4 regions of the Methyloceanibacter caenitepidi genome follow, and region 2 is predicted to be linked to each of the others. Evidence: predicted binding sites of a transcription regulator. Region 2 holds the regulator's gene; each other region holds the start of a gene.
What was found. The regulator LexA, encoded in region 2, represses DNA repair genes until DNA is damaged. The targets are predictions, from matches to a motif close to TGTTCNNNNTGTGTTCNG.

Region 1 (7,616 bases), 240 kb from region 2:
GTCGTCGAGGAATTTCAGCCGCTCGCGGATCTCTTTCAGGATGCGTTCGGCGATTTCGTTTTGCTTATCGGTCAGTTCGCCGGGCAGGGCGTCGAACCATTCCTTGGCTTCGCGGATGGAGAAATCCGACACTTCGCCGATATGGAGCCCGGCGATCTTCACCGCGAGCGCCTGCGGCTTCAGGCGGTAGCCGAGACAGGCCTCGCATGGCTGGTCGGACTGATAGCGCTCCAGCTCCTCGCGCACCCAGTTGGATTCGGTCTCGCGCCAGCGCCGCTCGATATTGGTGATCACCCCTTCGAAGGGCTTCTCGGTCGTGTAGCGGCGCACGCCGTCGTCATAGGTGAACGCGACCTCGTCGATGGAGCCGTAGAGCACGATCTCGCGGAAGTCTTCGGGGAGGTCCTTCCACGGCTTCGTCATGGGCTGCTTGTAGTGCTTGGCGACGGCCTCCAGCGTCTGCTGGTAATAGGGCGAGGTGGCGGACGTGCGCGTCCAGGGCGCGATGGCGCCGCGGTTCAGCGACAGGGAATCGTCCGGCACGACGAGGTCCGGCTCGAAGAACAACTCCGTACCAAGCCCGTCGCATTCGGGACAGGCGCCGTAAGGGTTGTTGAACGAGAAGAGGCGCGGTTCGATCTCCTCGATGGTGAAGCCCGAGACGGGGCAGGCGAACTTCGCCGAGAAGATGATGCGCTTGTCCTCGCCAGGCCCGCGCTCGTCGGCGAACTCGGCAATGGCGATGCCGTCGGAAAGCGACAGCGCGGTCTCGAGCGAGTCCGCGAGCCGTGCAGACATATCGGACCGTACCACGACCCGGTCCACCACCACGTCGATGTCGTGCTTCAGCTTCTTGTCGAGCTTCGGCGCCTCGGAAATCTCGTGGAACGCGTTGTCGATCTTGACCCGCTGGAAGCCTTTCTTCTGCAGCTCGGCCAGTTCTTTGCGGTACTCGCCCTTGCGGCCGCGCGCGATCGGCGCCAGCAGATAGAGCCGCGTGCCTTCGGGCAGCGCCAGCACCCGGTCGACCATCTGGCTCACGGTCTGGCTCTCGATGGGCAGACCCGTGGCGGGCGAATAGGGGATGCCGACCCGCGCCCAGAGCAGGCGCATATAGTCGTAGATCTCCGTCACCGTGCCCACGGTCGAGCGCGGGTTCTTGGAGGTCGTCTTCTGCTCGATGGAGATCGCCGGCGACAGACCCTCGATATGGTCCACGTCCGGCTTCTGCATCATGTCCAGGAACTGGCGCGCGTAAGCCGACAGGCTCTCCACGTAGCGCCGCTGCCCCTCGGCATAGATCGTGTCGAAGGCGAGCGAAGACTTGCCGGAGCCGGAGAGGCCCGTGATGACTACGAGTTTTTCGCGCGGCAGGTCGAGGGACACGTTCTCGAGATTGTGTTCCCGGGCGCCGCGAATGGAGATGGATTTTGCCGTCATACTGCGGGGTAATGTCGGGGGATGCGGCCCCGCACGCAAGGCATAAGAGGCCGCAGGCGGGCGTTGTCCGGGCCATTTTTCATCAGGACAGCAGCGCCAGCTTCTTCAGGCGCGAGCGGATCGCGCCCGGTTTCCGCCCCAGGATTTCGGCAATTGCGGTCGGGCTTTCGCCCACATGGTGCAGGCGGCGCAGTTCCTGCTCCTCCGCCTCGGTCCAGGGGGCATAGGCCTTGCCGTGGGTTTGGCGCAGGGTGGCGACGTCGTAGCTCTTCCCGGCCGCATCGGCCGCGCTCCCCGCATGCGCTTCCATGAAGGCCTGCTGCCGCAGATCGAGCTCTTTCGGCCCCAGACGCTCCATGGCTTGAAGCGCGTCCTCCGACGCACTGCGGAACTCGGCGTCCTTCTCGATGGCCTGCGGGTGGACCTGCAGCGCGCGCTCGTTGAGCCCCAGCAGCTGCAGCCCTTTGAGGCTGCGCAGGCGGGAGAGGGCGACATAGCCCTGTCCGAACTCGAAGGCCTTTGACAGATCGATCACGGCGGCATCCAGCGACATGCCCTGGCTCTTGTGGACGGTGATGGCCCATGCCAGCCGCAAGGGGTGCTGGGTGATGCTGGCCCGTTCCGAGCCGCCTTCCTCGATCTTCCAGGTGACGGGCTCGGTGACGATGCGCTTGCCGGCTTTGGTGCGCACGACCGGGTTGCCGGTTTCGGCGTCGAAGTCCTCGACCAGCCCCAGCGTGCCGTTGACGTAGCGTCCGGCCGGATCGTTCTTGGTGAACATCACAACGGCCCCCAGTTTCAGGGCCAGCGTCTCCGGCGACAGGCACCCCCGCTTGAGGGCGTCGATGGCGAATTGAGCGCCTTTGCCAGTCATGGGGAAGATATGCGGTTCACCCTCGAGCTTCGCGAGCTGCTGCCGGTTGATGTCGTCCACGGCGGCGTTGTGCGTGAAGAGCCGCGTCCGCGTGGGCGGCAGCGTATCGTGTGCGACGATGCGCGCGGCGAGACGCTCGCGGTGAACATCGGTGCAGGCGTTGGCACGGATCGCATCGAGAATATCGAGGAAGGGGCGATCTTCCTGGCGATGCTGTTCGGACAGATAGCAGACGGTGGGATCGAGATCGCGCCAAGCGGCGGAGCCGTGGGCAAAACTCGCGTCTGCCTCGTCTTCGTCGCCGCCGAATTGCAGCATGCCGTCGTCGGACTGCCGGCGCACGACCGGCGGCAGCTGAAAGAAATCGCCGACCAGCACGACCTGAAGGCCGCCGAACGGGGCGTTCGTCGCCCGCACATGGCGGCAGACCGTGTCCGCCAAGGTCAAGGTCCGGGCGGGCAGCATGGACACTTCATCGATGACGAGGACTTTGGTCTTTTCGATGCGTCCGGCGAGGCGGCGGTTGCCGGCGATAGTGTCCAAGTCGCGCCGGGAGAGGGCGCTTTTGACGCCGACGCCGCTCCAGGCATGGATGGTGACCCCATGGCCGTGCGTGGCGGCGATTCCCGTCGAGGCTGTGTAGGCATAGGGGATGCCCGCCTCGGCCAGGTCCTCCAGGTAGCGGTTCACCGTGTGGGTCTTGCCGCTGCCCGGCCGGCCCGTGAGGAAGACGCTGGCGCCGGTCTTGAGCAGCTCCAGGGCCTCGTCTTGCGTCATCACTGTCTCCTATCGCGCGCACTCTCCGAACTGGAGATGGCGGGGAATGAGTTGTACCCATTCAAACGACATCAAGGTCCGATTCGCGAGCGCTAACAAAAACCATGACCATGACCCGCACCCAGTATGTCATTGCCGCCGGTCTGATCGTGGCGACCGCACTCGTGCTTTACGCCATGGGCCATCCATGGATCTGCAAATGCGGCACCGTGAAGCTCTGGCACTTCCAGGTGGTGAGCTCGGAGAACTCCCAGCACATCTTCGACTGGTATACGCCTTCGCACATCATCCACGGCTTCCTGTTCTACTTCCTGTTCTGGCTGATCGCGCCGCGGGCCTCGTTGGGCACGCGGCTGCTTCTCGCCATCGGCGTGGAAGCCACGTGGGAGGTCGTGGAGAACACGGACTACGTCATCGATCGCTATCGCGAGGCCACGGTGGCGCTCGACTATTACGGCGACAGCGTCCTCAACTCGGTGAGCGACATCCTGTTCATGGTCTTGGGCTTTGTGCTCGCAGCCCGGCTGCCGGTGTGGCTCACCGTGACCATCGCCATCGGCTTCGAGGTCTTCACCGGGATCATGATCCGCGACGGCCTCGCTCTCAACGTGCTGATGCTGTTGTGGCCGAGCGAGACGGTGCTGCGATGGCAGAATAGCCGGTGAGTTCAGGCGCGTGTCATGGTTCGAGGCCCAGCCAGCATCCTGCGGCGCGAGGGCGATAGCCCGAGCCTCGAAGGACCGGTGGGCACCTCACCATGACGGATGCTGCTGCTAGAGCGGAACCCGGATCCCGAACACCATGATCAGGATGAGCCAGACATAGGCGATGACGGTCGGGTAGAACGTCACGCCAAAGCCGAAGGCCCGGAGGTACGGGTTCTTGTGGTAGCCGACCCAGAACAGTATGCGGCCGAGCACGAACAAGCCCGTCAAGATCGGCAGCGTGCGCGCCTCCTCGATGGGGCAGTACATCGCCAGCCCGGCGTTGGCGATGAAGTAGGCCGTGAACTGCTCAAACGTGTTGAGGATGAATTTCGTGTTGATCTCGACCGGCGAGTTCGGCTTCGGCGTCGAGCCGACGAACATGGAGGGGTCGAGCCGCTGCGCCGCAACGATGCAAATACCAAGGACGCCGGGAAGGATCGCTACCACGGCGTCCTTGATGACAAGGGCGAGCCGGTCGGCGATGCCCCATGCTTCGGGCGTCCAATCCCAAAACGTCTTGCCGGCCGCAAAGACGGCCGCTGAAAACAGCCAGTTACCAACCAGCGTGGCGATGAAGGGCCACTGCATGGCGGTGAAGCCGAAATACTTGACCCGTGGGTCGCGCCGCTTGCCCTTACGGCGCGTGGATGTCTGTCCCTGGCGGACCTGCCGCTGCATCGTTCTTGCTTTTCCTGGATCTGGGGCAGGCGCCCTCGGAGGATGAAGTGCGCTGCCAAATATTCTCTGTCGTTTTGTTTAGCCATAGGGCGCACGCCAGGGAATAACAAGAGGGCAACATGGTAGACGATTGAGAACAAAACAGGTACATTCGACCTGCATTGCCGTCGTCCCCCAGGTTGTGGACAGGGAGGAAAGGCGGGCGATGCGTCCTGGCACGCGGGTGCTCATGCGCCTATCGTGCCGGATTGGCCGTCGCGGGCTCGAAGCTCGCGCGGACCGGGATTATTTACAGCGGCTCGTATGCGGGGAGGTCGGAAACATGGCCGGATCGGTCAACAAAGTCATTCTCATCGGAAACCTCGGTGCCGACCCCGAAGTGCGCCACACTCAGGACGGCCGTCCCATCGTCAATCTGCGCCTGGCGACGACCGAGAGCTGGCGCGACAAGAACTCGGGCGAGCGCCGCGAGAAAACCGAGTGGCACCGGGTGGTGATCTTCTCCGAAGGGCTTGCGCGGGTCGCCGAGCAATATCTGCGCAAAGGCTCGAAAGTGTATGTCGAGGGATCGTTGCAGACCCGCAAATGGGAAGATCAGTCCGGCCAGGAACGCTACACCACCGAGGTCGTTCTGCAGGGCTTCAATTCGACGCTCACCATGCTGGACGGACGCCAGCAGGGTGGGGGCATGAGCGAAGGCGAAGGCGGCGGCGGTGGCGGCGATTTCGGCCGCACCAAGCCTCTCAGTGGCGGCGGCTCGTTCAACAAGGAACTGGACGACGAGATCCCGTTCTAGATCTTGGGCGCGTTTCCCCGGGCGCGGCTCCCAAATAAGCGCGAGCGTCGTGGCGCGGGGCGCCGCGTGACGTAAGCCACGCCGGCGCTGCAGCCACGATCGCGGGGCTTAGGCGTCGCCGGACGACTCGACGCCGGAGACGTATTTGGAGCTGAACGTTTCCTCGCCCAGACGATCCAGCAGGCTCAATTGCAGCTCGAGCCAGCTCTTGTGGCCTTCCTCTTCCAGGACGATTTTTTCGAACAGCGTCCTCGTGCCGACATCGGACTGTTCGCCGGCCTGCATGGCGGCCTCGGTGTAGAACGCGATCGCCTCTTCTTCGTCGGCGAGATCGGCTTTGAACATCTCCTCCAGGGATTTCGCCTTGACCGGCTTCTTGTAGAACGTGAGTTCCGGCTCGCCGTTCAGGAAGATGATGCGGTCCATGTATTCGTTGGAGTGACCCAGCTCTTCCGTCATCTCCTCGCGCATCTGCGCCGCCAGCTTGTCCAGTCCCCAGTCGTCCAGCGTATGGGCGTGAAGCTGGTACTGGTGCATCGCCGACACTTCCATCGACAGCGCCTTCTGCAGGTTCTTCATGGTCGTTTCGTTGCTCATCGTGTCATGTTCCTTTTCGTCAGGGCCTCGATCGGGGCGCCATGATCCCCGGCGCCAGTTTCTGGAAGGTCAATATCCGAACGGTCGAGACCGGTTGAAATTCCTGTCTTGGTTGGTCCCAAACGAACCAGATCCTTCAGATGGGATCTTGATCGCGGTCTTCAATGCGACTGGAAAGCGCGCTCACGGGGCGGCGGACGTCCGGGAGCATGCTCCAACAAGGAGCCGATTCGGATATCCGCTTTCCCCTTGGAGCCCCCATGAAGCGGCTGCCGACGGCGTCTCAAATCGCGCTTGCGCAGCGCCGAATCCACCGGCCCTATTTGCCGCACCAAGTGCTTTGGCAAGTATCTGTAATTGCAGGGTAAAATACTGCCAATAAGAGGCCGTTGGCGGTTGCAGAATCGTAGCGAAATCAGCTATAGAAACAGCTTCTCGAACGCATCCTAAGAACCCCGCGCGGCTAGAGCATCGGCGCGCTTGGGAGTGCGTTCTCCGACCGATTTTAGAAGGCATTTCCGTCCTTGGCTGACGAAGAAGACGAAGGCGTCGAGGGACCATCCTCCTCCGATATCCGGCCGATTTCGCTCATCGATGAGATGAAGCGCTCCTATCTCGATTACGCCATGAGCGTGATTGTGTCGCGTGCGCTGCCCGATGCGCGTGACGGCCTGAAGCCCGTGCACCGCCGCATCCTGTATTCGATGCGCGAGAACAACTACACGCCGGACCGGCCGTACAACAAATGCGCGCGCGTCACCGGCGACACGATGGGTAAGTACCACCCGCACGGCAACCAAGCGATCTACGACGCGCTGGTGCGGCTTGCGCAGGACTTCTCAATGCGGCTGCCGCTGCTCGACGGGCAGGGGAATTTCGGCTCCATCGACGGCGATCCTCCGGCGGCGGAGCGTTATACCGAGGTGCGGCTGGCCAAGCCCGCCATGGCGCTGCTCGACGACCTGGAAAACGACACGGTCGACTTCCAGCCCAACTACGACGGGCGCGAGAGCGAGCCGGTCGTTCTGCCGGCCAAGTTCCCGAATCTGCTCGTCAACGGTGCCGGCGGCATCGCCGTCGGCATGGCCACCAATATCCCGCCGCACAATCTCGGCGAGGTTTGCGACGCCTGTATCGCCTATTTGGACAATCCGGCCATCGAGATCGACGAACTGATCGACATTATTCCGGGTCCGGACTTTCCGACCGGCGGGCTCATCCTCGGGCGCCAAGGCATACGCTCGGCCTATCACAAGGGCCGCGGCTCCGTGATCATGCGCGGACGCGTGCACGTGGAGGAAGTCCGGAAGGACCGCGAAGCGCTCATCGTCAGCGAGATTCCCTATCAGGTGAACAAGGCGTCGATGGTCGAGAAGATCGCCGAGCTCGTCCGCGACAAGAAGATCGAGGGCATATCCGACATTCGCGACGAGAGCGACCGTCAAGGCATGCGGGTCGTCATCGAGCTGAAGCGCGAGGCCATGGCCGACGTGGTGCGCAATCAGTTGTACCGCTTCTCGCCGCTCCAGAGCACGTTCGGCTGCAACATGGTGGCGCTGAACGGCGGCCGCCCCGAGGTGCTCAATCTCAAGGACTTGATCCGGGCTTTCACCGACTTCCGCGAGGAGGTCGTCGGCCGGCGCATCAAACACCTGCTCAAGAAGGCCCGCGACCGCGCCCACGTCCTCGTCGGCCTGGCCATCGCCGTGGCCAATATCGACGAGGTCATCGCGGTGATCCGGAAGGC
Region 2 (7,616 bases):
GGGGACGGCGCAAATCGCGTGATAACGGTCTCGGTCATCGGTGAGGTCTTGACCCGGAAAAAGTGGTTGAGATGAAGAAGGAAAGCGTCCGCGCGAGGGTGTAGCATACGGGAAGCACGCGGGTAAGGGCAGGCTGGGGGGAGCCATGCCGGGGACGGACGACAGACAGGATGACGACGGGCGCGGCTGGCCCCCGGACGCGTCCACGCGTCCCCCAGGACTGCTGCCACGCCTGGCGCGGTCCCTCACGGATGCTCTGGAGGCCGAGACCGACCGCTGGATCCTGTGGTTGCCTGTCTTCTTCGCGGGCGGCATAGCGCTCTATTTCGCCCTACCCACGGAGCCGCAGGCCCGCCTAGCTGTCGCATTCGTTCTTGGCGCGCTGGGCATATTCATTTTCGTCCGTGTATCGCCCGCCGGCGCCGCCTTGGGGCTAGCGCTAATGGCGCTCTCTATGGGTTTTGGGGCCGCCAAACTACGAACGGAACTTGTCCGCGCACCGGTTCTCCAGGCCGAACTGCGGCACGTGTCCGTGCAAGGCTACGTGGAGACTTTCGAACGACGCAGCGACGCGCGCGACCGGCTGACGATACGCGTAGTCTCGATCGGCTCGCTGACCCGCGCGGAGGCTCCGGAGCGCGTGCGCGTGACCATCTCCGGCAAGGACACGGCTGTCGCTCCCGGAGAGGCGGTGTCCTTACGCGCGACCCTGAACCCGCCACCGGAGCCTGTCGCCCCCGGCGACTTCGATTTCGGCCGGCGGGCGTGGTTCCAGCAGCTGGGCGGCATCGGATATGCCACGGGCCGGGTCAGCCATCTCGACGGCGCTCCGGAACCGCCATTGAGCTTGCGCCTGTGGGCCGGGGTCGACCGGCTTCGTGATGCTGTCGGTGCGCGCATCCGCGCCGCGCTGCCCGGTGAGGACGGCGCGATTGCCGTGGCCCTGATCACCGGGGAGCGGGGCGGCATTCCGAAACACGTGACCGAGGCCATGCGAGACGCGGGGCTCGCCCATGTCCTAGCCATTTCCGGCCTGCACATGGTGATCATGGCGGGCAGTGTGTTCTGGCTCGTGCGGGCGTTGCTCGCCGCTGTGCCGGCTCTGGCACTGCGGTATCCCATCAAGAAATGGGCGGCAGCAACTGCGCTCCTGGCCGCCACGTTCTATTTGGTTCTGTCCGGAGCGGCTGTCCCGACGGTTCGCGCCTATTTGATGATGAGCATCGTCATGGTCGCGATCCTGCTCGACCGGCCTGCCATTACCATGCGCAACGTCGCCCTGGCGGCACTCGCCATTCTCACCTTCTCGCCCGAATCCATGTTCGACCCGAGCTTCCAGATGTCCTTCGCGGCAGTCATCGGCCTTGTGGCCGCCTACGAGGCGCTTTCGGCCCGTGAGCGGCTGTCTACCGTCGAGACCAGCGCCCTGTGGCGCCGCCTGCGCTGGACTGCCGCGCTCGTGATGGGGGCAGGGCTAACGACGTTGATCGCCGGTACGGCCGTGGCGCCCTTTGCGGTTTATCACTTCCATCGCATGACCCATTTCGGGATCGCCGCGAACATGATCGTGGCGCCGCTTATCAGCCTACTGATCATGCCGATGGCGCTCCTCTCCTTGATCGCCATGCCGTTTGGTCTCGAAGCCTGGCCGCTGCAGGCCATGGGATATGGAATCGAACTCATGGTGGGCACGGCGGCGTGGGTGGCGTCCTGGCCCGGCGCCGTGACTGTCCTGCCGGATTTGTCGGGCTGGTCGCTCGCGCTCATCGCGCTTGGCGGACTGTGGCTGTGTCTATGGCGAACGCGACTGCGGGCACTCGGCCTCGTGATCGCCGGGCTGGGACTGGCGCTGGCGCCCCCGGGCAACCGGCCGGACGTGCTGATCGAGCGCGACGGCAAGACCGCCGCCATCCGCGGGGAGGGTGGGCTCATCTTCCCGTCGGCAACGGCGGCGAGTTACAGCGTCGAGAAATGGCTCTTGGCCGACGGCGACGACACCGATCCGAAGGTGCTGCCGCCAACAACGCCGTTTCGCTGCGATCCGATCGGCTGCGTGGGCAAGGTCAACGGAAAGACGGTTGCGTTGATTCGGGAATCCGGCGCCATCGCCGAAGACTGCCGCAGGGCCGATATCGTGATCGCGCCTTTCAAGCTCGGCAAGGCCTGCAAAGCCCCGCGCGTCATCGTGGACCGGGCGGCGCTGTCGGCCCAAGGCGCGCACGCGCTCTATATCGAAGGATTGTCCATTCGGACGGAGACCGTGGCGGATCACCGCGGAAGACGCCCCTGGTCGCGGCACGCGAGGTCTCCTGCCACCGATCTGCGCAAAGCTTCGGAACGGTAGCTGGGCCCGAAGGGCAGGAACTCAGTAGCGGCGCTAGTACCGGCGGATAAGGCCCACGAGCCGCCCTTGGACCCGCACACGGTCCGGCCCGAAGATACGGGTCTCGTATGCGGGATTGGCGGCCTCCAGCGCGATCGAGTCGCCGCGTCGGCGCAAGCGCTTCAGCGTGGCTTCTTCCTCGTCCACGAGAGCCACGACGATATCGCCATTATTGGCATCGTCGCACTTGCGGATCAGGATCGTATCGCCCTCGAGAATGCCGGCTTCGATCATCGAGTCGCCCTTCACCTCGAGCGCGTAATGCTCGCCCTTGGCCAGAAGCTCCGGCGGCACCTCGATCGTATCCAGCTTGGTCTGAATGGCCTCGGCCGGCACACCTGCGGCTATCCGGCCCATGATCGGCAGCGCGATGGTCTGCCCTTCGGAGACCGGATGCGCGGCCGGTGACGCGGCACGCCCAAGACTGCCTTCGATCACACTCGGTGAGAAACCGCGCCCGCGTGCGGCCACGCTCTGCGGCACCGATTCGGGAAGCTTGATGATTTCCATGGCGCGTGCCCGGTGGGGCAGACGGCGGACGAACCCGCGTTCTTCCAGTGCCGTGATGAGGCGATGAATGCCGGACTTCGACCGAAGATCCAGAGCTTCCTTCATCTCATCGAACGAAGGCGGAACGCCTGACTCCTTCAACCGCTCATGAATGAACATGAGAAGCTCTTTTTGCTTCGGTGTGAGCATCTGGCCCCCTATTTGAGCGGCTCGAACGCGAGCGCCAACCAAACTAGCTTCGGCCACTCTCGGATATGGCCTCGCCCGTATCGTACAAATCGTGAACAGTATAGATGTTCTATTTGTGTTCCGCAAGCGGTACCCGACACACATCGGCCCGAGCGGCGCTTTTGGACGCCTTTTGTTCGTTTGATTCGGGTTGCCGGGGGGTTAACTAGTCCGGAAACGGAAGGATAGAGACCTTTCCGCCCTCGGGGACGGCAGGGGACGAGGCGGGCTGCACGATGAGGCAGTCCGCGCGGGCCAGGGCTCCCATCAGGGACGAATCCTGGGAGGGAAGCGGGCGAACGGTGCGCGTACCGTCGCCTGCAAAGGCCGAAATGGCCCGATGATAGGCTTGCCGCGGACCACCCTTGGCAAGTGGGGCGGCCAGAATCGCCTCTTGTAGGGAATCCTTCCGGCTGTCGCCGAGAAGCGCCCGCAACATTGGCCGCAGGAAGACGAGACCGCAGACCATCCCCGAGACCGGGTTCCCCGGAAGACCGAGCACACGTGCCTGGCCGAGCCGTCCAGCAAACAGCGGCTTTCCAGGCCGCATGGCCACTTTGGCAAAGTCGAGCTCCATCCCTACGTTGGCCAGCGCGCCCGCGACCAAATCGCGATCGCCGACCGAGGCCCCGCCGATCGTCACGAGGATATCCGCATCGGCGCCGCGCGTGATCGCATCCGCAAGCGCCCGCGCCTCGTCGGGCGCAATCCCAAGATCGACAGGCACGCCGCCCAGCGACTCAACGAGAGCAGTGATGCCGTAACTGACGGACGCCACGATCTCGTCGGGACCAGGCATGCTCCCAGGCGGCACGATCTCGTCGCCGGTCGAGAGGATCGCGACACGCGGCTTCCTGCGAACCGGCAGTTCCGCATGGTTCATCGCCGCAGCCAGTATGAGCGCGCGGGCGCCAAGTCTCGTTCCCGCCGTCAGCAGCACGTCGCCTTCCATGAAATCCTGACCGCGGGGGCGGATGTGCCGACCGGCCTCGACCTCCTTGATCAGCACGCTGTCTCCGAGCGCCTCGGTGTCTTCCTGGATCACCACTGTGTCGGCTCCGTCGGGCACCGGCGCGCCCGTGAAGATCCGGACCGCCTGGCCGGGCTCGAGGATGCCGTCGAAGCGCGCGCCGGCAGCAGACGTCCCCACCAGGGCAAGCGTCGCGGGCAGGGCGCGAACGTCGGCAACACGGACCGCATAGCCGTCCATGGCCGAAGAATCGAAAGGGGGTTGGGTGAGCGTCGCGCTCAAATCTTCCGCAAGCACCCGGCCTGCGCCATGCGCAACCGGAACGCGTTCAACGCCGAGCGCGGTCAATCCCCGAAGGGCCCGTTCAAGCGCGTCCTCGACGGAGATGAGAGCCATCGCTTAAGGCGCGCGGAACGTGCCGGAGCGGCCACCCGTCTTCTCGATCAGGCGGATGCCCGAGAAGCTCATGGCCCGGTCCACGGCCTTGCACATATCGTAGAGCGTGAGGCAGGCGACCGTGACGGCAGTCAACGCCTCCATCTCGACGCCGGTCTTGCCGTCGACCTTCGTCGTCGCCTCGACGCGCAGGCACGCATTCTCACGGTCCGGTGTAAAATCGACCGTGACCTTCGACAGCGCCAAGGGGTGGCACAGGGGAATAAGGTCCGAGGTTTTCTTTGCACCCATGATGCCGGCGATACGCGCCGTCGCCAGCACATCGCCCTTGGGCGCCGTCCCGTCCAGGATCATGTCGAGCGTCGCCGGCGCCATAGTGACGAAACCTTCGGCGGTGGCGGTGCGCGAGGTGACAGCCTTCTCCGACACGTCGACCATGTGGGCCTCGCCGCGCGCGTTGAGATGCGACAGCGGGCTCTTCAAGGGGCTGTTCATTGCGCCGCCTCGGTAGCGGTTTCCTCGCCCGTCAGGAGCGCGCGGGTCGCGGCAGCCACATCGGGCTTCCGCATTAGGCTCTCGCCCACCAGAAACGTCCGGACGTCGGTACGTGCGAGCCGCTCAAGATCTGCGTGATGGAAAATGCCGCTCTCTGAGACGACGATACGGTCGCCGGTCACGCGCGGCGCGAGCCGTTCGGTGGTCTCGAGGGTCGTGTCGAAGGTCTTGAGGTCGCGGTTGTTAATGCCGATAAGCTCGGTCTTGAGCTTCAGGGCGCGCTCGAGCTCCGCCTCGTCATGCACCTCGGCCAGCACATCCATGCCGAGGTCGCGCGCAGCGTCCTCGAGGTCATGGGCCACGGCATCGTCAAGCGCGGCCATGATGATCAGGATACAGTCCGCCCCGAGAACGCGCGCTTCGAGCACTTGGTACGGATCGACCATGAAGTCCTTGCGCAACGCGGGCAGGGAACAGGCCGCGCGGGCCATGGTCAGATACTCCGGGTTGCCCTGGAACGAGGGACCGTCCGTCAGCACAGACAGACATGCCGCGCCGCCGGCCTTGTATGCGACGGCTAGCGTCGGCGGATCGAAATCGGCCCGGATCAGACCTTTCGACGGGCTGGCTTTCTTGATTTCGGCGATAAGCCCGAAGTCTCCCGACGCGATCCGCGCCTTCAGCGCGCGAGCGAAACCTCGGGGCTTGTCGGCGGGATCGAGCTGCGCACGCAAGTCGGCCTCGGAGTGCGTATTCTTCGCAGCCGCAACCTCTTCGCGCTTGTAGGCCAGGATTTTGTCGAGGACCGTCGCCATGGGAAATCCCTATCCGTCCACCTTAGCATTGGTGCGCTCGACAAGCCCCTCCAAAACTTTGAAGGCTTTGCCGCTGTCGATGGACTCGGCGGCAAGCGCGACCCCGTCGCGTAACGTGTTGGCCTTCCCGGCGACCAGCAGCGCGGCTGCGGCATTCATCAGAACGATATCCCTGATCGGCCCCGGATTGCCCTGGAGCACGGACCGGATATGCGCCGCGTTCTCTTCGGCGTCGCCGCCGACGATATCCTCGGGCTTCGCGTCCGGGAGGCCCGCATTACGCGGCGAAATCCGGAACGTGGAGACTTGGCCCCGGTCGAGGAGGGCCACCTCGGTGATATTCGTGGTGGTGACCTCGTCGAGACCGTCCAGCCCGTGCACCACCCAAGCGCGCTCGACGCCGAGGCGCCCGAGGACGCGAGCGATCGGCTCCACATATTTGCCGTCGAACACGCCCACGACCTGATATTTCGTCGACGCCGGGTTGGCCAAGGGGCCGAGCAGATTGAAGATCGTCCGTACCCCGAGTTCGCGCCGCACCTTGGCCACATGGCGCATGGCGGCGTGATGGGCCGGGGCGTACATGAAGCCCAAGCCACACTCGGCGATGCAAGCCTCGATGATCTCGGGCGGGCAGTCGACATTGACGCCCAGGGCGGCGAGCACGTCGGCCGAACCCGAGCGCGAGGAAATCGACTTGTTGCCGTGTTTGGCCACGGGCACACCGGCGCCTGCCACGACGAACGCGGCGCAGGTCGAGATGTTGTGGGTTCCCTTGGCGTCGCCGCCCGTGCCGCAGGTGTCGATCGCGTCCGCGGGCGCTTTGACCGACAAGGCCTTCGCGCGGAGCACGCCGGCGGCGCCGGTGATTTCGGCGACAGTCTCTCCGCGAACATGCATGCCCATCAGCAGAGCCCCGATCTGCGCGTCGGTGCCTTCGCCGGACATGATGGCCTCGAACGTCATCGCGGACGCGTTCTGCGACAGCGTCTCGCCTTGGGCGACGATCTTGAGTGCCTCCCGTACGACTTCGGACTCCGCTTGAGGAGCGGGCGGGGGGCTAGAGGACACCGGCCGTATCTTTCGCCGGGAGACCGCGGCTGTTCCGCTCAACGCGGGCAAGGTCCAGGAAGTTCGCGAGCAATTGATGGCCGTACTCGGAGGCGATGCTCTCGGGATGGAACTGAACGCCGTGCACGGGATAGCTCTTATGCTGCATGCCCATGATGATGCCGTCGGCCGTCTCTGCCGTCACTTCCAGTTCGTCCGGCAGCGTGTCCCGGTCGACGACGAGCGAGTGATACCGGGTTGCGGAGAAGTCCTGCGGCAGCCCGGCGAAGATGCCTTTGCCCGTGTGGCGCACCTTCGACAGCTTGCCATGCATCAGATAGGGCGCACGCACGACCTTCCCGCCATAGACCTGGCCGATGGTCTGATGGCCGAGACACACGCCGAGGATCGGCACGTCGGGCCCGGCACGGCGGACAAGCTCGAGGCAAATGCCGGCGCGGTCCGGATCGCACGGCCCGGGCGACAGCACGATCGCCTCCGGCCCCTCCGCGAGAACTTCGTCGACCGTCACCTTGTCATTCCGATAGACCTGGGTTTCCGCACCCAATTCCCCAAGGAAATGAACGAGGTTGTAGGTAAAGCTGTCGTAGTTATCGATCAGGGTCAGCATGGGTTCAGTTATGCCTTGCGCCAATGTGCCGTCAAGACCGGCAAGCTGTTAGGAGGCGGCGTCTCCCCGTATGTCTCGTGGAGCCAGGAACAGGGACAGGCTGCCGCTCCCCACGTCGACGCTGGACCACAAGCCGGC
Region 3 (7,616 bases), 990 kb from region 2:
GCTTCAGGCGCGGCAGCATGTTCATCTGCGCGCGGCTCTCCACCTGGAACACGCCGATGGAATCGGCGCGGCAGAGCATATCGTATACTTTTGGGTCTTCGCGCGGCACGGTGCCGAGCGTGAGGTCTACGCCGTAGTGCTCCTTGAGAAGCGCGAAGGCCTTGCGGATGCAGGTGAGCATGCCGAGGCCGAGCACATCGACCTTCAGAAGGCCTAGCGCATCGAGGTCGTCCTTATCCCATTCGATGACGGTGCGGTCTTCCATGGCCGCGTTGCCGATGGGCACAAGCTCGGACAGAGGTCCGCGCGTCAGCACGAAGCCGCCCACATGTTGTGACAGATGCCGGGGAAAGCCGATGAGTTCATGGGCCAGCGCCAGGCAGCGCGCGAGGCGCGCATCGGACGGGTCGAGCCCCGCCTCGCGTACATATTTCTCGGGCAGTCCCTTATTGCTGAGGCCCCATATCGTGCCGGCGAGCGCGGCGACCGTATCTTCGGAAAGCCCCAACACCTTGCCCACCTCGCGCACGGCGGAGCGGCCTCTATATGAGATGACGGTCGCGGCGAGCCCCGCGCGGTCGCGGCCATAGCGCGCATAGATATATTGAATCACCTCCTCGCGGCGCTCGTGCTCGAAGTCCACGTCGATATCGGGCGGTTCGCGGCGTTCAGGCGAGACGAAGCGCTCGAACAGAAGATCGATCTCGGTGGGATCGACATTGGTGATGGCCAGGCAATAGCACACAGCGGAATTGGCGGCTGAGCCGCGCCCTTGGCAGAGAATGCCGAGGCTGCGCGCGTAATGGACGATGTCGTAGACGGTCAAAAAGTAAGGCGCGTAGTTGAGCTCCTCGATGAGCACGAGTTCTTTTTCGATCGTGTCGCGGACTTTGTCCGGGATGCCATCCGGAAAGCGCCAGGCGGCGCCCTCCCACGCCAGCTCCTCCAGATGTCCTTGCGGGGTCTTGCCTTCGGGAACCGGTTCGTCCGGGTATTCGTATTTCAACTCATCGAGGGAGAAGCGGCATGCGTTCGCGATCTCGACCGTGCGCTCCAGCGCCTCTTCGTAGCCTTTGAAGAGCCGCGCCATCTCGGCGGGCGCCTTCAAATGCCGCTCCGCATTGGCCTCGAGACGAAAGCCTGCCTCTCCAAGCGAACATTTTTCGCGGATGCAGGTGAGCACGTCCTGGAGCGGTCGGCGCTCCGGCGTGTGATACAGCACGCCGCCAGTGGCGATGAGCGGGATGCGCGTGCTCTCGGCGAGGCGCGCGGTCCTTTCGATCCGTATGCGGTCATCGCCGCGATAGCCGTGATGAGCGGCGAGATAGAGCGGCGTGCGGAAGGGCAGTGCTTCTTTGATACGCATGAGTTGCGCTTCGAAAGTGCTGTCATGCCCGCGAAAGCGGGCATCCACTAACCCCTGATCTTCGCAATCGATAGGACGGTGGTTACTGGATCGCCCGGTCAAGCCGGGCGATGACGATGAAGAAGGCAGCGCGATGAAGATCAGCCCATCCGCGTGTTCCGCCACGTCGTCGAGCACGAGAAGACATTCCCCTTTCTCGGCGCGGCGCTGCCCGCGTGTCAGCAGGCGGCAGAGCCGGCCATAGGCCGCGCGGTCCGTGGGATAAGCGAGAAGGGACGGCGCATCCTGCAAAATCAACCGCGCACCGACGATGAACTGGATGCCGGCCTCTTTCGCCGCGATATGCGCCCGTACCACGCCGGCAAGCGTATTGGCGTCCGCCACCGCTATGGCCGTATGGCCGAGCGCCGCCGCTTGCGCCACAAGCTCTTCGCCATGGGAACCGCCGCGTAGAAAGGTGAAGTTCGTGGTGACGTCGAGTTCGGCGTAACGGGGTTCGGCAAGAGCCGTCATGGGATGACCAGTCATGGGAACACCCCATGCAGGAACCAGCGCGGGGGATCGCCATCGCGCGCCTCATCCCGTTCCTGGTAAAGCCCCTCGCGGAAGACCCAGTAACGGCAGCCATCTTCGTCCTCGATGCGGTAGTAATCGCGTGTGCGCTGCGCCGGGCTGCCGTCGAGGACGCGCCACCATTCGGGCGCGATGCGCTCAGGCCCTTCCGCCTTGACGACGCGGCGGCTGACGCGCCGCCAAGTGAAGCGGAGCGGCGGTCCTTCGGGGACTTCCGCCATCACGGTCACACTTTCCGGTGTCGCGAGCAGAAGGGGCGGGCGCGGCGGCTTCTCCAAAGAAGTGTTGCGGGCGTCGCCGGTCCAGGCCGGCAGCTTTGCGAAGGCGCTGCGCGCCGTTTGCGCAAGCTCGGGGATGTGGCTTTGTTGCGGGAACAGGCGGCGCACGGTGCGGGCGCCCAAACGACTGGCAAGCGCGTCGATGAGTTTTTCGGGGCCGGGCTTGCGGTCGGTCGCGCTGAGAGCAGTTTGCTCCGGGGACAGATCGTCGACGGCGAGCGCCGCGAAGGTCATGAGGTCGACGCCGAATCCCATGTCGATCGTGTCGAGCTTCTCCTTGAGAAGGCGCACCAGGTGCGCCGCCGTCGCCGATGGCGCGCTCAAGCCGGCTTCAAGCGCGACGGAGGAGCCGTCCGTGCGTGCGGCCCACAACACCACGCGCCGGGCGCCGGCTCGTGCGCGCGCGAGCATGCCGCAGAGCTCGGCCGCCAGACGTTCAAGACCGGCCAGGACCCCGTCATGGGAGATGAGCGGCTCGGCAAAGGAGAGGCGCGCCACGTAATCGGGTGCGGGCAGAAGCGGTGCGTGCGTTTCGTTCCTCCGTCCCAGCGCCTCGTCGAGGCGGCGCAGGACGCTTTCGGCGGCGTCCTTCGAATGAAAGCGCCGTTCGAGGCTGGCGCGTGGCAGGCCGTAAAGCTGGCCGATGCGTTTCAGTCCCAGCCGCCGCAAGAGGAGGACTGTATTAGGCTCGAGGCGCAAGGCCTCGACGGGGAAAGGCGCGAGCGTGTCCGGCAGGGTGTCGGGTACGGCGAGGGCGGGGCTGCGCCGTGCGAAATGCGCCAGCGCCGAGGCGCCCCCGAGCGTTCCGGCGCAGCCAAACCGCGCGCGGAAGCCCAGCCTGGCAAGACGGTCTTTGAGATCGGCAAGCAGTTCGGACTCGCCGCCGAAAAGATGCGCGACGCCGGTCACGTCGAGCCAAAGGCAGTCAGTGCCGTCCACGTTGAGGGACGGGCTGTAGCGGGAGGCCCAGCGGGCGAGGGATTCCAGAAAGGCCGCATCCTTATCCGGCGCATTGGGCTCAGTGAGGAGCGCGGGGCAGATGGCGCGGGCATCGGCCAGCCGCATGCCGGGGGTCAATCCCTCCTGCCGGCAGGGGATGTTGAGGGCCGTGAGCGTGAGCCCATGCGTGTCGCTGCCGACAAGCGCGAAGGGCGCCTTAGCCGGTGGCGGTGCGTGACCCGCGCGCAAGCGTTCCCGGGTCAGCCGCTCGATCGGAAGATGCGGGAACCACACGCAGACCATCCGGCTCATGCGGGCCGTCATGTTCGGCCTCCACATGAAAGCCGACTCCCTCTCGTTGAGCACTGGCCCGGCTGCGTTCGAGGGAGAGGCGCCAGCAGGCGGGGCCAGGAGTACCTTCGCCGAAATGGGCGCCTCCGCCGAAGCCGGCGCCGGTATCGAAAGGGATATGGGCGCTGGCCTCCGTGGCGATCCGCCAGCGCGTGAGCGTGCCGGGGATCTTCGCCTCGCCATGACCGGTGAGGAGGAAGCATGGCGTGCCGGCGGCGCGGGCGGCGAGCCCCAGACGCCGGGCGGTGAGCTGCGTCTTGATCTCGGTTTGGGCCAGGCCTGCGATCAGGGAGGCGCTTTTCAGCCCTTCTTCCAGAGCCCAGGCGGCTTCGTCCGCGGTGTGTGTCTCGACGATAAGGACGCGCGCCGGGTCGAGGCCAGCCTTGAGGAGGCCAGGTCCGTAAGGGCGTCCCCATTCCTGGGCGTGCCGTTGCGTCATGCACCACAGCACCGCTCCCGGACCTTGCTTTTGGATGTCGGCAATCACGGACAGGGCAAGCCCCAGCCCCGCCGGCGTGTCGCGATAGGCATGGGGCTTGATCTCGTGCAGCCCTGCTTGGTGCAGCGTGCTCAAAGGGCTGTGCGAAGCGGCATTCGCTGTGTTGGAGGCAGAAGAAGAAGGCGTCAAAGAGCAGGCGGGACGGGAAGGGGCCGCACCCGGCGCGGGGGGGATGCTTAAGGAGACGGGAACCTGTTCGAGTGCTCGGATGGATGCCCGTAGCCGCTCAATCAGGACCCTTCCCGTGTGACCGCCTGCTCTTTCTTCAACGTCAGCCGGCGGAACGAGGGCACTAAGATCGCCGTCTGGAACGTTGTTACGCATTACTGACACTCCACTCTCGTTCCTGTTTTGTTCTTACTCCCGAGTCGGGGATGAGTCAAGGAAGGAGGTTGGGTGGCGGCTCCTAATTGAGGTCCAGCCGGCGCAAATGCCGCGCTTGCGTCCTCGCGTCCGTGCGGTCATCTAGAGGGCGCATCGCTAAGAGAAGGAAGACGTTGCCCATGAGCCAGATCCAGCCCCAGCCCCCGGCACAGACCGTTTCGGCGGAAGATTGGGCCAACGAACGCGGGCAGAAATGGTGCGATCAGCTCAGCGCCATGGAGGCCACGCTGGATCCTGTCGATGCGCCGCTGATCGATGCGCTTCAGCTGGATCGGCCCCTCCGGATCGCGGAGATCGGCTGCGGCGGCGGGGGCACCACGCTGAAAATCCTGCGCAACGCGCCCGCAGGAAGCAGCGTGCACGGGATCGATATCTCACCCGCCCTTGTCGAGAAGGCACGAACCCGCGCCGCGACCGAAACGGGCGACATCGCCTTTCACATCGCCAACGGGGAGCGCGCGCCTGCGCCCGCCGGCCCGTATGACCGGCTGGTCTCGCGCTTCGGCATCATGTTTTTCGACGACCCTGAGGCTGCTTTCTCAAACCTTTCGTCCTGGCTCGCACCCGGCGGTCGGATTGCCTTCGCCGTCTGGGGCCCGCCGCCGCAAAACCCCTGGATGACGAGCCTGCGCGAGGCCGTAGTCCAAGTCATGGAGGTGCCGGAACCGGACCCCGACGCGCCTGGGCCGTTTCGCTATGCAGGCGGGGAAAAGCTATTGGGTCTTCTAAAGGCCGCCGGCTTGCGCGACCTCGAAGTCCGCGATTGGCGCGGCACGATCCCTCTTGGGGGCGGAGTCCCGCCGGAGGCTGCCGTGGACTTCGCATTCAGCGCCTTCTCACTCGGCGACCTGCTCGCCGAGGCCGACGCAGCCGTCAGTGCCGACGTACGCCGACGCCTGACCCAGCGCTATGCGCAGCACGAAACTGATGGGGCCGTGCATATGGACGCCCATGTCCACATCGTCACCGGCACGCGCCCAGACTGACCGGCCGGGCACTTTCCCGCACGGGCACGTCCGTTTGGATTTCGCTAACCAGAATCACCCCACGCTTCCTGCAAAGAAGCGTAACGAGGTTTTGTGATGCGTATCCTCGAATTTCCGGCCGCCGTTGGGCTTGCGGCGGCGCTCGCCGCCTTGCCGGCCACCCAAGTCTCGGCGGGGCTGTTCGATTCGATCCTGTCGCCCGCGCCGCCGCAGCCCCAAGTGGTGGGGCGCCATCTGGTGTCCGTGCCCCCCGGCTACAAGCCCGGAACCATCTTCGTCCAGTTCGGCCAGGCCCGGCTCTACTATATCCTGCCGGGCGGGAGAGCCATCAGCTATCCGATCGCGGCCCCCAAGGGCGACGCGCGATGGTCTGGCGAAACCTATGTCAGCGAAAAGCGCGTGAACCCCGGATGGACGCCGACGGCTGAAATGCGCCGGGAAAACCCCGACCTGCCGGCCTATGTCCCGGGAGGGCATCCCCGCAATCCGCTGGGGGTGCGGGCGATGTATCTCGGCAAGAGCCTCTACCGCATTCACGGCACCGATGCGCCCTGGTCCATTGGCCAGTCGGTGTCCCACGGCTGCATCCGCATGTTCAATCAAGACGTGGCCGATCTCTATCAACGAGTATCCATAGGGACGCCCGTCAGCGTCACATGGTAAACCGCAAGTTAATAGGAAGTAAGTCTGAGGTTAACGGTCAGAACAAAACCGCAGATTTGCTGGATTTTTGGAATTTCTCGTTAAGGGATTTTTTACCCTAAGGATCCCGACTTTAGAGGATCGATTTAACCTATGTCTAACGGCTGACTGTTAGCTTCCTCGTCAGGTTCCACGGGCCAAACGGAGTGCGTACGGGGCCGATGTTGAGAGTTCCAAGTGTAATGGGAGAGTCCAGATGACTTCTATCAAGCGTTTTATCAATGACGAGTCCGGCGCAACCGCTATCGAGTATGGCCTGATTGCTGCTGGTATCGCCGTTGCGATCATCACGATCGTCAGCACGGTCGGTGGTACCCTGACGGGTATCTTCACGAACGTGAACACGGAGCTTCAGAAGCTTCCGGGCGGCGCATCGTAAGATAGCGAACGCAAGCTTTGGCGGGCCCGGTCTCCGGGCTCGCCGTTTTCTTTTCTTCTTTGTTCTACGATCTCGAACACATCCTCTTCCGGAGCGCTTCCCTAGAGCCTCAGAGGATGTGATTTCGTTACAGCCCCCAATCCTCCATAATTCAGGGCTAATCCACGCGCTTCGAATCAAAGGAGCGGAGCCTTGCCATATTGGAGCGGGCGCGCGACGCGCGCGGCCCTACACGTGGCGCTTTTGGGAGCGGCCACTACCGGCTTTGCGGCCTCCGTGGAGGCGCATCCCCACGTTTGGGCGACTGTGCGTTCCGAAGTGGTCTTCGGCCCTCGAACAGAAATCACCGGCATCCGACACGCCTGGACGTTCGACGAGTTCTACAGCGCCATGGCGGTGCAGGGGCTCGACACCAATGGCGACGGCACCTATGCGAAGGATGAACTCGAGCCTCTTGCCAAGGTTAACGTCGAATCCTTGAAGGACTTTGACTACTTCACCTATGTGAGGCGGGAGGGCGACGATACGTTTCTACCGTTGAAAGGGCCCGAGGACTACTGGGTCGAGTACGACGGCACGGCGCTGACACTCCATTTCACCTTGCCGCTCGAGGCGCCGCTCTCGCCGAGCTCCAAGAGCGTTACGGTGGATGTCTACGATCCCTCGTTCTTCGTGGCGTTCGGCTTTGCCGAGACGGACCCGGTGAAGATCGCCGGATCGGCGCCAGGCTGCGCCGCCAAAGTCGTCGCGGCTGATCCGGAGGCGGCCGAAGACGCCAAGGCCCTGACCGAATCCTTCTTCAGTCAGCTCGGGCCGGACTCCAACTATGGATCGCAATTCGCGCAGACCGTGACGGTGACATGCGGCGCCGAATAGCAAGAATCATTCTTGGATGCTTGGGACTGTCCGTTTTGGCGCTGATGCCACTTGGGCAGACACACGCACAGGCGGAGGCGCCGCAATCGCCGCCCTCGGCGTTCGGTGCGCCGGCCCAGCGTCAGGCGCCGCCGTCAGCATTCAGCGCGCCGCAGGGCACGCCCCGGCCGCAGGCCGCCGCTGTTCAAGCCGCGCCCCTAAAGGCGCAAGGTCCATTCAGCCGCTTGCAGACTTGGATCATTCAGACGCAGCAGAAACTGCTGCGGCCGCTTGCGGCGACGAT
Region 4 (7,616 bases), 1.4 Mb from region 2:
CGTTCGAACTCGGTCCGGGCACGATCTGTGCGCTGGTGGGCGTGAACGGCAGCGGCAAGTCGACCATTTTCAAAGCCATCATGGGCTTCGTCGCCCCGGCCACCGGTCAAGTGCGGCTGTGCGGTCTGCCCGTGGACAAGGCGGTGTCAAAAAACATCGTTGCCTACGTTCCCCAAAGCGAAGACGTCGATTGGAACTTCCCGGTTCTGGTCGAAGACGTCGTGATGATGGGCCGGTACGGCCATATGAATCTGTTCCGCATTCCCTCCAAGACGGACCGGCGCAAGGTCGACGAGGCCTTGGAACGCGTGAACATGAGCGCCTATCGCAAGCGGCAGATCGGAGAGCTCTCGGGCGGACAGAAGAAGCGTGTCTTTCTGGCGCGCGCCCTGGCTCAGGAAGGGCGCATCATCCTGCTGGACGAGCCGTTTACGGGCATTGACGTCACAACAGAGTCCGCGATCATCAATCTACTGCGCGAGTTGCGTGACGACGGTCATTTGATTCTCGTTTCGACCCACAATCTCGGCAGCGTGCCCGATTTCTGCGATCAGGTCGTCTTGCTCAATCGAACTGTTCTCGCGGCGGGGCCGACTGCCACGACGTTCACCCAGGAAAATCTCGAGCGCACGTTCGGCGGCGTGCTGCGCAATTTCGAACTCAGCGGGCAAGCCCTCCATGAGGACGACGACGCGCGCAGCCTCAACGTCATCACGGACGATGAGCGGCCGCTCGTGTTCTACGGTGTCAAGAAGACCAAGAAGAAGCCGGCCCGGGACAAGGCGAAATGAGCGGCATCCTGACCGAACTCATCGTCCCGTTCTCGTACGACTACATGTGGAAGGCAATGTGGGTCAGCGCGCTGGTGGGCGCGGTGTGCGCCTTTCTGTCCTGCTATTTGATGCTCAAGGGCTGGTCGCTCATGGGCGATGCCCTCGGCCATTCCATCGTGCCCGGGGTCGCCGGCGCCTACATCATCGGCGCGCCCTTTGCCGCGGGCGCCTTCTTCGCCGGCATCCTCGCCGCGCTCGGCATGGCCTTCGTCAAGGCGCACTCGCGGCTGCGCGAAGACGCCACAATCGGTCTCGTGTTCACGACGCTATTCGCGCTCGGCTTGCTCATGGCGTCGCTGTATCCGACCTCCGTGTCGATCCAGACCATCGTGCTCGGCAACATCCTCGCGATCCCCGACGCTGACGCGCTGCAGGTCGTCATCATCGCGGTCGTCTCTTTCGCGGTGCTGGCCTTCATCTGGAAGGACCTGATGGTCACGTTCTTCGACGAGACCTATGCGCGTAGCATCGGACTTCGGACGCGCACGCTGAAACTGGTGTTCTTTACGCTGCTCAGCGCCTGCACCGTGGCGGCGCTGCAGACCGTGGGTGCGTGTCTCGTAATTGCGCTGGTGGTGACGCCGGGCGCCACGGCCTACCTGCTCACCGATCGCTTCGACCGTCTGATCGCGATCGCCGTCGGGATCGGAACCGTCACCAGCTTCGTTGGCGCCTATCTGAGTTACTTCATCGATGGCGCGACCGGTGGAGTCATCGTCACGCTTCAAACGCTGCTGTTCCTTGCCGCATTCTACTTCGCACCGAAGCACGGCGTGATCGCCGCACATCGCAAGGCCCGCGCCGTCCGCGATGAGAATCTGCGTAACGGCAGCGCACTGCCGGAAAGCCGTCCCGTGCAGGAGGGCGCCTGATGGACCCGATTGCGTTCTTCGTAGAGCCGTTCGCCTATGACTTCATGCAGCGGGCGCTCGGCATGTCGCTTCTCGTGGCAGCCGTTTGTGCGGTCCTGTCCTGCTATCTCGTGCTGAAGGGCTGGTCGCTGATGGGCGACGCGATCTCGCACGCCGTGCTGCCGGGCATCGTCATCGCGTTTGTCCTCGGCATACCGTTGGCTGTCGGTGCGTTCGTCGCCGGGCTCGCCTGCGCGCTGATGACGGGCTATCTGAAATACAACAGCCGGGTTAAGGAAGACACGGTGATGGGCATCGTGTTCTCAGGGATGTTCGGTTTCGGGCTCGTGCTCTTCACCAAGGTCGAGACGGACCAGCATCTCAACCACATCCTTTTCGGCAACGTTCTCGGCGTGACCGCTGGCGATCTTCTGGAGACGGCGATCATCGCCGGTGGCACGCTCCTCATCGTGCTCGCCAAGCGCCGCGACCTCCTGCTCTATTGTTTCGATCCGAACCATGCCCGCGCCATTGGCCTGCCGGTCAACGTGCTGCATTACGGGCTGCTGATCTTGCTCTCGCTGACCATCGTCAGCTCGATCAAGGCCGTGGGCATCATTCTTGTCATCGCCATGCTCATCGCGCCGGGCGCCACCGCCTATATCCTCACGGACCGCTTCGAACGCATGCTGGTGATCGCCGTCGCGGTGGCCTGCAGCTCCGCAGCGCTCGGCACGCTCATCAGCTTTCACATCGATGGGGCAACGGGCGCTTGCATCGTACTGACTCAGGCCTCGATGTTCCTGATGGTCTTTCTGTTCTCGCCGAAGCGCGGGCTCTGGCCGTTGCCTAAAATCTTCGGCCGGCAGGAAAGCGGGTCGCCCGAACGCATTCGCGGCGCCGATGCGTCCTAACTCGCTTTTGGCGTTTGCACGGACCGGTGCAGCAGGTCGTAGACGAGCGCGGTCGACCAGCCGATCAGCATGACGCCATTGAGGGCCGTCATCGGGCCAAGCATGTGCCATTGAGGCACGGGCACGACGTCGCCGTAACCGAGCGTGGTGTAGTTGCCGAACGCGAAATAGATGAGATCGGTGTCCTTGGGAACGGCGCCGACCCACTTATAGACATACGCCCAGATCACGCATTCACCGAAATGGCCGACCACGAGAAGCGTGCCCGTGGCGACGATCACAAGCATGTACTGCACGAAGCCGGGGAACGAGGCGTCGGTGTTTGCGAGGTTCCGCAATGTTGCGGCGATGGCGCCGACCAGGATCGCATGAATGAAAAGGTTGACGAGGCTCGTCGCGCCGCCAACGGCGAGCTGATCGAGCATCGAGACGTTCATGGTGGAGATCCACATGGACTCCTTCACGGTCTCTGCGACGGTCGGATCCATCTCTTGTCCCCTTAAGTTCGTGTCGTGATGCTATTCGCCGGCCAACAGATCCGGCTGGCGGATGATGCGCGGCCCCTTGCCGGGCTCACGCGCGGCACTGGCCTGAGTGACATTGGGGACGGCTGCCGACGCAGGTGCCGCAGGCGTACCGTGCGGAACGGCTTTGGCGTCGCGAACCGTCTTGGCGTCTTCGTCGAAGTCGAGCTGCTCGATCTTCTGCCCGCGCTTCGTGATCTTGTCCGCCGAAGTGAGGATCTTGTCGATATCGGCGTTGGCCTGGCCGAAGTGCCGCTGCAGATCGAGCACGCGGTCGCGGAACCGTCCCATGTCGGCCATCAGGGTCGACACTTCCCGCTGGATGAGATGCGCCTGCTCGCGCATCTGCACGTCTTTGAGAATGGCCTGCATGGTCTGCACTGCGAGCATCAGCATGTTCGGCGCGCAGATCACGATGCGCGCGCGGTACGCCTTCTGGACGATGTCCGGGAAGTGCTCCGACAAATCCGCAGAGATGGATTCGGAAGGCACGAACAGAATGGCGGTGTCCTGAGTCTCGCCGGGGATGAGATACTTCTCGGCGATCGCATCGATATGCTTGCCCACATCGGTACGGATGCGCCGGGCGGCGGCTTTCTTCGCCTCATCGCTGCGCGCCGTACGGAAGGCCTCGAAGCCTTCCAGCGGAAACTTCGCATCGATTACGACGCCCGCCGGCGTGTTCGGCATATGCAGGAGACAGTCGGGCCGCGTGTTGTTTGAGAGCGTCGCCTGGAAAGAGTAGGCGCCGGCGGGGAGCCCGTCCTTGATGATGGCCTCCATGCGAACTTGGCCGAAGGCCCCGCGCGCCTGCTTGTTCGCCAGGATCTCCTGAAGGCTGACCATGTTGCCAGAGAGCTCGGTGAGGTTCTTTTGAGCCGTATCGATCACGGCCAGCCGCTCGTTCAGCCGCGAAATGGTCTCGTGAGTCTTGCGGGCGCTCTCGTTGAGATCGGTGCCCACCTTGTGGGTCATGCGGTCGAGGCGCTCGTTGACGGCGCGCGCCAAATCGCCGTGCCGCGTCACGCTGATTTCCGCGAGCGTCTGAAGCCGCACGCGCAGCTCGCCGAGCTGGTCTCCTTGCGCGGCGGCGTCCTGCTTTCGGCGGGCAAGATGGACGACCATCACGATCGCCAGAATCAGGAGCGCGAGCACAGCCACTCCGGCGAGCACAAGGCCCACCAGAACGGGGTCGATCATCACCGTCCCGATATGCAGGGGCTCAAGGACCATAGTGACTAGCTATAGGCTGATTCGGGAGGCTAGACCAAAACAGGAACACGCGCCCTGGCGGCGCTTCACACCCGCGGTCGATGCAGCACATTGACCGGAGCCGCATCGGTCCTTATGTCAGCGTCAGTCATGGCTACCATCCATCCCATCGTCACCATCCCCGATTCTGTACTGCGCCAGACGGCGGAGCCCGTCGAACGCGTGGACGACGAATTGCGCACGCTGATGGACGACATGCTGGCGACGATGTACGACGCCCCTGGCGTTGGCCTCGCCGCGCCCCAAATCGGCATCCTGCGCCGGGTGATCGTGATGGATCCGGCTCGAGACGAGGAGGAGCCCGCGCCCCTCGTCATGGCGAACCCTGTGATTCTGCAGCGATCCGACGAGATGCGCGTGCACGAGGAGGGCTGCCTGTCGATCCCCGACGTCACGGCGGAGGTCGAGCGCCCGGCAATGGCGCGCGTGTCCTATCTCGATCGCGAGGGCAAGTCCCAGGAGGCGGAACTCGAGGGCTTTCTGGCCACGATCGTCCAGCACGAGGTCGACCACCTGAACGGGGTCCTCTTCATCGACTATCTGTCGCGCCTGAAGCGCGACATGATCGTGCGGAAATTCACCAAGCAAAAGCGCGCCACGGCGGTCTAAGCCCGGCGAAGCGGCTTCCCATGCGCATCGAACCGGCCTAAGACCGGGCCATGCGGATCATCTTCATGGGCACGCCGGATTTTGCCGTTCCGGCGCTGCTGTCTGTTGCCAAGGCGGGCCACGACATCGTGGCCGTGTATACCCAGCCGCCACGGCCCGCCGGGCGCGGCATGGCCGTTCGCAACTCGCCGGTGCATCAGGAAGCCGAGGCGCTCGGGCTGCCTGTGCGTGTCCCAGAAAGTCTCAGAAGCCCCGCCGAGCAGAAGCGGTTCGCCGCTCTCGAAGCAGACGCGGCTGTCGTCGTCGCCTATGGGCTGATCTTGCCGGAGGTGGTCCTTAACGGCACGCGGCACGGCGTGTTTAACATCCACGCCTCCCTGCTGCCCCGCTGGCGTGGCGCGGCGCCGATCAATCGCGCGATCATGGCGGGCGACGCGGAATCGGGCGTCTCCATCATGCGCGTCACCCAAGGGCTCGACGAGGGCCCCGTCTGCCTCATGGACCGCGTCGCGATCGGCCCCGACATGACCGCGGGCGAACTGCACGATGCGCTTTCGATCCTCGGCGCCGATTTGATGGTGGAAGTGCTCGCAACGCTCGGTGAGGGCAAGCTCCACTGTGTGAAGCAGGACGGCGGACTCGCGACCTATGCGGCCAAGCTCACCAACGAAGAGACCCGTATAGACTGGGCGCGGCCCGCGCAGGAGGTGCACAACCATATCCGCGGCCTGTCGCCCTATCCCGGCGCCTGGTTTGAGCTCGTCCAGAAGGGCAAGACCGAGCGCGTCAAGGTTCAGGGCTCGACGCTGGAGAAAGGGCGCGGGGCGCCCGGTCAGTTGCTCGACGATCGCCTGACCGTTGCCTGCGCCGATGGCGCTGTGCGCCTGACCCGCGTCCAGCGTGCCGGCAAGAAGCCGATGCTGGCGGACGCGTTTCTACGCGGCGTCGATCTGCCGGTCGGCAGTACGCTTCTCTAGGCGGGCGCGCGATCATGCCCCGCTACAAGCTCCTTCTAGAATATGACGGCACGCCGTTCGTCGGCTGGCAGTTGCAGGACGGCCAGATGTCGGTTCAGGGGCGGCTTGCGCAAGCGGTCGAGGCCTTCTCCGGCGAGGGGGCGATCCCGCGCGGGGCCGGACGAACTGACGCGGGCGTTCATGCAACGGGGCAGGTGGCCCATCTCGATCTCGAGAAGGATTGGGAACCGGCGCGGGTGCGCGATGCTCTCAATGCGCAGCTGCGTCCAGATCCGATCGCCGTGCTGTCGTGCGAGAAGGTCACCGAGGCGTTCGATGCGCGCTTCTCGGCCAAGGCGCGACACTATCTCTATCGCATCGTCGATCGCCGCCCGCCTTTGGCGCTGGAGCGCGACCGGGCCTGGGGCGTGTTTAAGCCGCTCGATGCCGAGGCCATGCATGCGGCCGCGCAGACCCTTCTTGGCCATCACGACTTCACGACGTTCCGCTCCTCGGAGTGTCAGGCGGCATCCCCCAAGAAGACGCTCGATCGGCTCGACGTCTCGCGGCATGGCGAGATCATCCGGGTCGAAGCCTCGGCGCGCTCGTTCCTGCACAATCAGGTGCGCTCCATGGTCGGCTCGCTGAAATGCGTCGGCGAAGGGCGCTGGACGGCCGGTGAGCTGAAATCGGCCTTGGACGCGCGCGACCGGGCGGCCTGCGGACCCGTCGCTCCGGCTTGCGGCCTTTACCTGGTCAAGGTCGACTATTAATCCTGGATGGGCGCCCGAGCGGGCGAAGGGGACACATCCATGATCAGGCGCATTGCCACCGTCGGCGGGCTGACGCTCGTATCGCGCCTCTCGGGTTTCATTCGCGATGTGGTGATGGCCGCCATTCTCGGCGCCGGGCCCGTCGCCGACGCCTTCTTCGTCGCCTTCCGGCTGCCGAACCATTTCCGCGCGATCTTCGCCGAAGGCGCGTTCGCGGCAGCCTTCGTGCCGGCCTATGCCCATACACTGGAGAAGGCGGGGCTGCCTGCGGCGAAACTCTTCGCCGATCAGGTCGGCGCCGCGCTCATCACCATCAACCTCGTCCTGCTGGCGATCGCGCTCCTGTTCACACCGGACGTGGTGATGCTGCTGGCGCCGGGCCTGTCCGACGATCCCCAACGCTTCGACCTCGCTGTCGCGCTCACGCGCATCACATTTCCTTACCTGGCGCTTGTGTCGCTGGAGACGCTGTTCGCAGGCATCCTCAATGCCAACAATCGTTTCGCGTCCGCCGCCGGCGCTTCCATTCTGCTCAACGTCTCGCTGATAGCCACCCTGGCGCTCGCACCCTATTTCGAGAGCGCGGGTCACGCGGCCGCATGGGGCGTGCTAATCGCAGGCGTTGCCATGGTGCTGCTGGTCGGCGGCGACGCGGAGATGCACGGCTACGGCATCCGCCTGCGCATGCCGCGGCTCGACGAGCCCACGAAGCGGTTCTTGAAAGCGCTCGGCCCCGCGATCATCGGGGCGGGCGGCGTGCAACTGGCGCTCTTCGCCGACACGGTGATCGCATCCTTCCTGCCGGCCGGCGCACTATCAGCGCTCTACTACGCCGACCGCATCAACCAGCTTCCCATCGGTGTCGTGGGCATCGCGGTCGGCAC

Region 1: GL4_RS09070 (single-stranded DNA-binding protein) is a predicted target of LexA. The motif match lies at 4,609-4,626, and genes of this name have one in related genera.
Region 3: GL4_RS17805 (ImuA family protein) is a predicted target of LexA. The motif match lies at 4,348-4,365, and genes of this name have one in related genera.
Region 4: GL4_RS03730 (DNA recombination protein RmuC) is a predicted target of LexA. The motif match lies at 4,386-4,403, and genes of this name have one in related genera.

The regions. Positions count from the first base shown of each region.
Region 1 covers NZ_AP014648.1:1,955,467-1,963,082, forward strand. The annotation lists gene uvrA (excinuclease ABC subunit UvrA) at 1-1,440, opposite strand, end outside; gene GL4_RS09055 (AAA family ATPase) at 1,523-3,091, opposite strand; gene GL4_RS09060 (DUF2585 domain-containing protein) at 3,202-3,756, shown strand; gene GL4_RS16735 (MAPEG family protein) at 3,865-4,476, opposite strand; gene GL4_RS09070 (single-stranded DNA-binding protein) at 4,799-5,272, shown strand; gene GL4_RS09075 (bacterioferritin) at 5,381-5,869, opposite strand; gene gyrA (DNA gyrase subunit A) at 6,394-7,616, shown strand, end outside.
Region 2 covers NZ_AP014648.1:2,191,798-2,199,413, forward strand. The annotation lists gene gltX (glutamate--tRNA ligase) at 1-38, opposite strand, end outside; gene GL4_RS10210 (ComEC/Rec2 family competence protein) at 146-2,344, shown strand; gene lexA (transcriptional repressor LexA) at 2,378-3,082, opposite strand; gene GL4_RS10220 (molybdopterin molybdotransferase MoeA) at 3,288-4,487, opposite strand; gene moaC (cyclic pyranopterin monophosphate synthase MoaC) at 4,491-4,982, opposite strand; gene trpC (indole-3-glycerol phosphate synthase TrpC) at 4,979-5,797, opposite strand; gene trpD (anthranilate phosphoribosyltransferase) at 5,807-6,805, opposite strand; gene GL4_RS10240 (anthranilate synthase component II) at 6,858-7,478, opposite strand; gene GL4_RS10245 (SixA phosphatase family protein) at 7,527-7,616, opposite strand, start outside.
Region 3 covers NZ_AP014648.1:3,177,285-3,184,900, reverse strand. The annotation lists gene GL4_RS15280 (error-prone DNA polymerase) at 1-1,894, opposite strand, end outside; gene GL4_RS15275 (Y-family DNA polymerase) at 1,891-3,480, opposite strand; gene GL4_RS17805 (ImuA family protein) at 3,374-4,081, opposite strand; gene GL4_RS15265 (class I SAM-dependent methyltransferase) at 4,510-5,376, shown strand; gene GL4_RS15260 (L,D-transpeptidase) at 5,473-6,039, shown strand; gene GL4_RS15255 (Flp family type IVb pilin) at 6,275-6,457, shown strand; gene GL4_RS15250 (DUF1007 family protein) at 6,650-7,333, shown strand; gene GL4_RS15245 (nickel/cobalt transporter) at 7,354-7,616, shown strand, end outside.
Region 4 covers NZ_AP014648.1:789,804-797,419, forward strand. The annotation lists gene GL4_RS03710 (manganese/iron ABC transporter ATP-binding protein) at 1-791, shown strand, start outside; gene GL4_RS03715 (metal ABC transporter permease) at 788-1,705, shown strand; gene GL4_RS03720 (metal ABC transporter permease) at 1,705-2,598, shown strand; gene GL4_RS03725 (potassium channel family protein) at 2,595-3,086, opposite strand; gene GL4_RS03730 (DNA recombination protein RmuC) at 3,117-4,355, opposite strand; gene def (peptide deformylase) at 4,485-5,003, shown strand; gene fmt (methionyl-tRNA formyltransferase) at 5,054-5,980, shown strand; gene truA (tRNA pseudouridine(38-40) synthase TruA) at 5,995-6,732, shown strand; gene murJ (murein biosynthesis integral membrane protein MurJ) at 6,772-7,616, shown strand, end outside.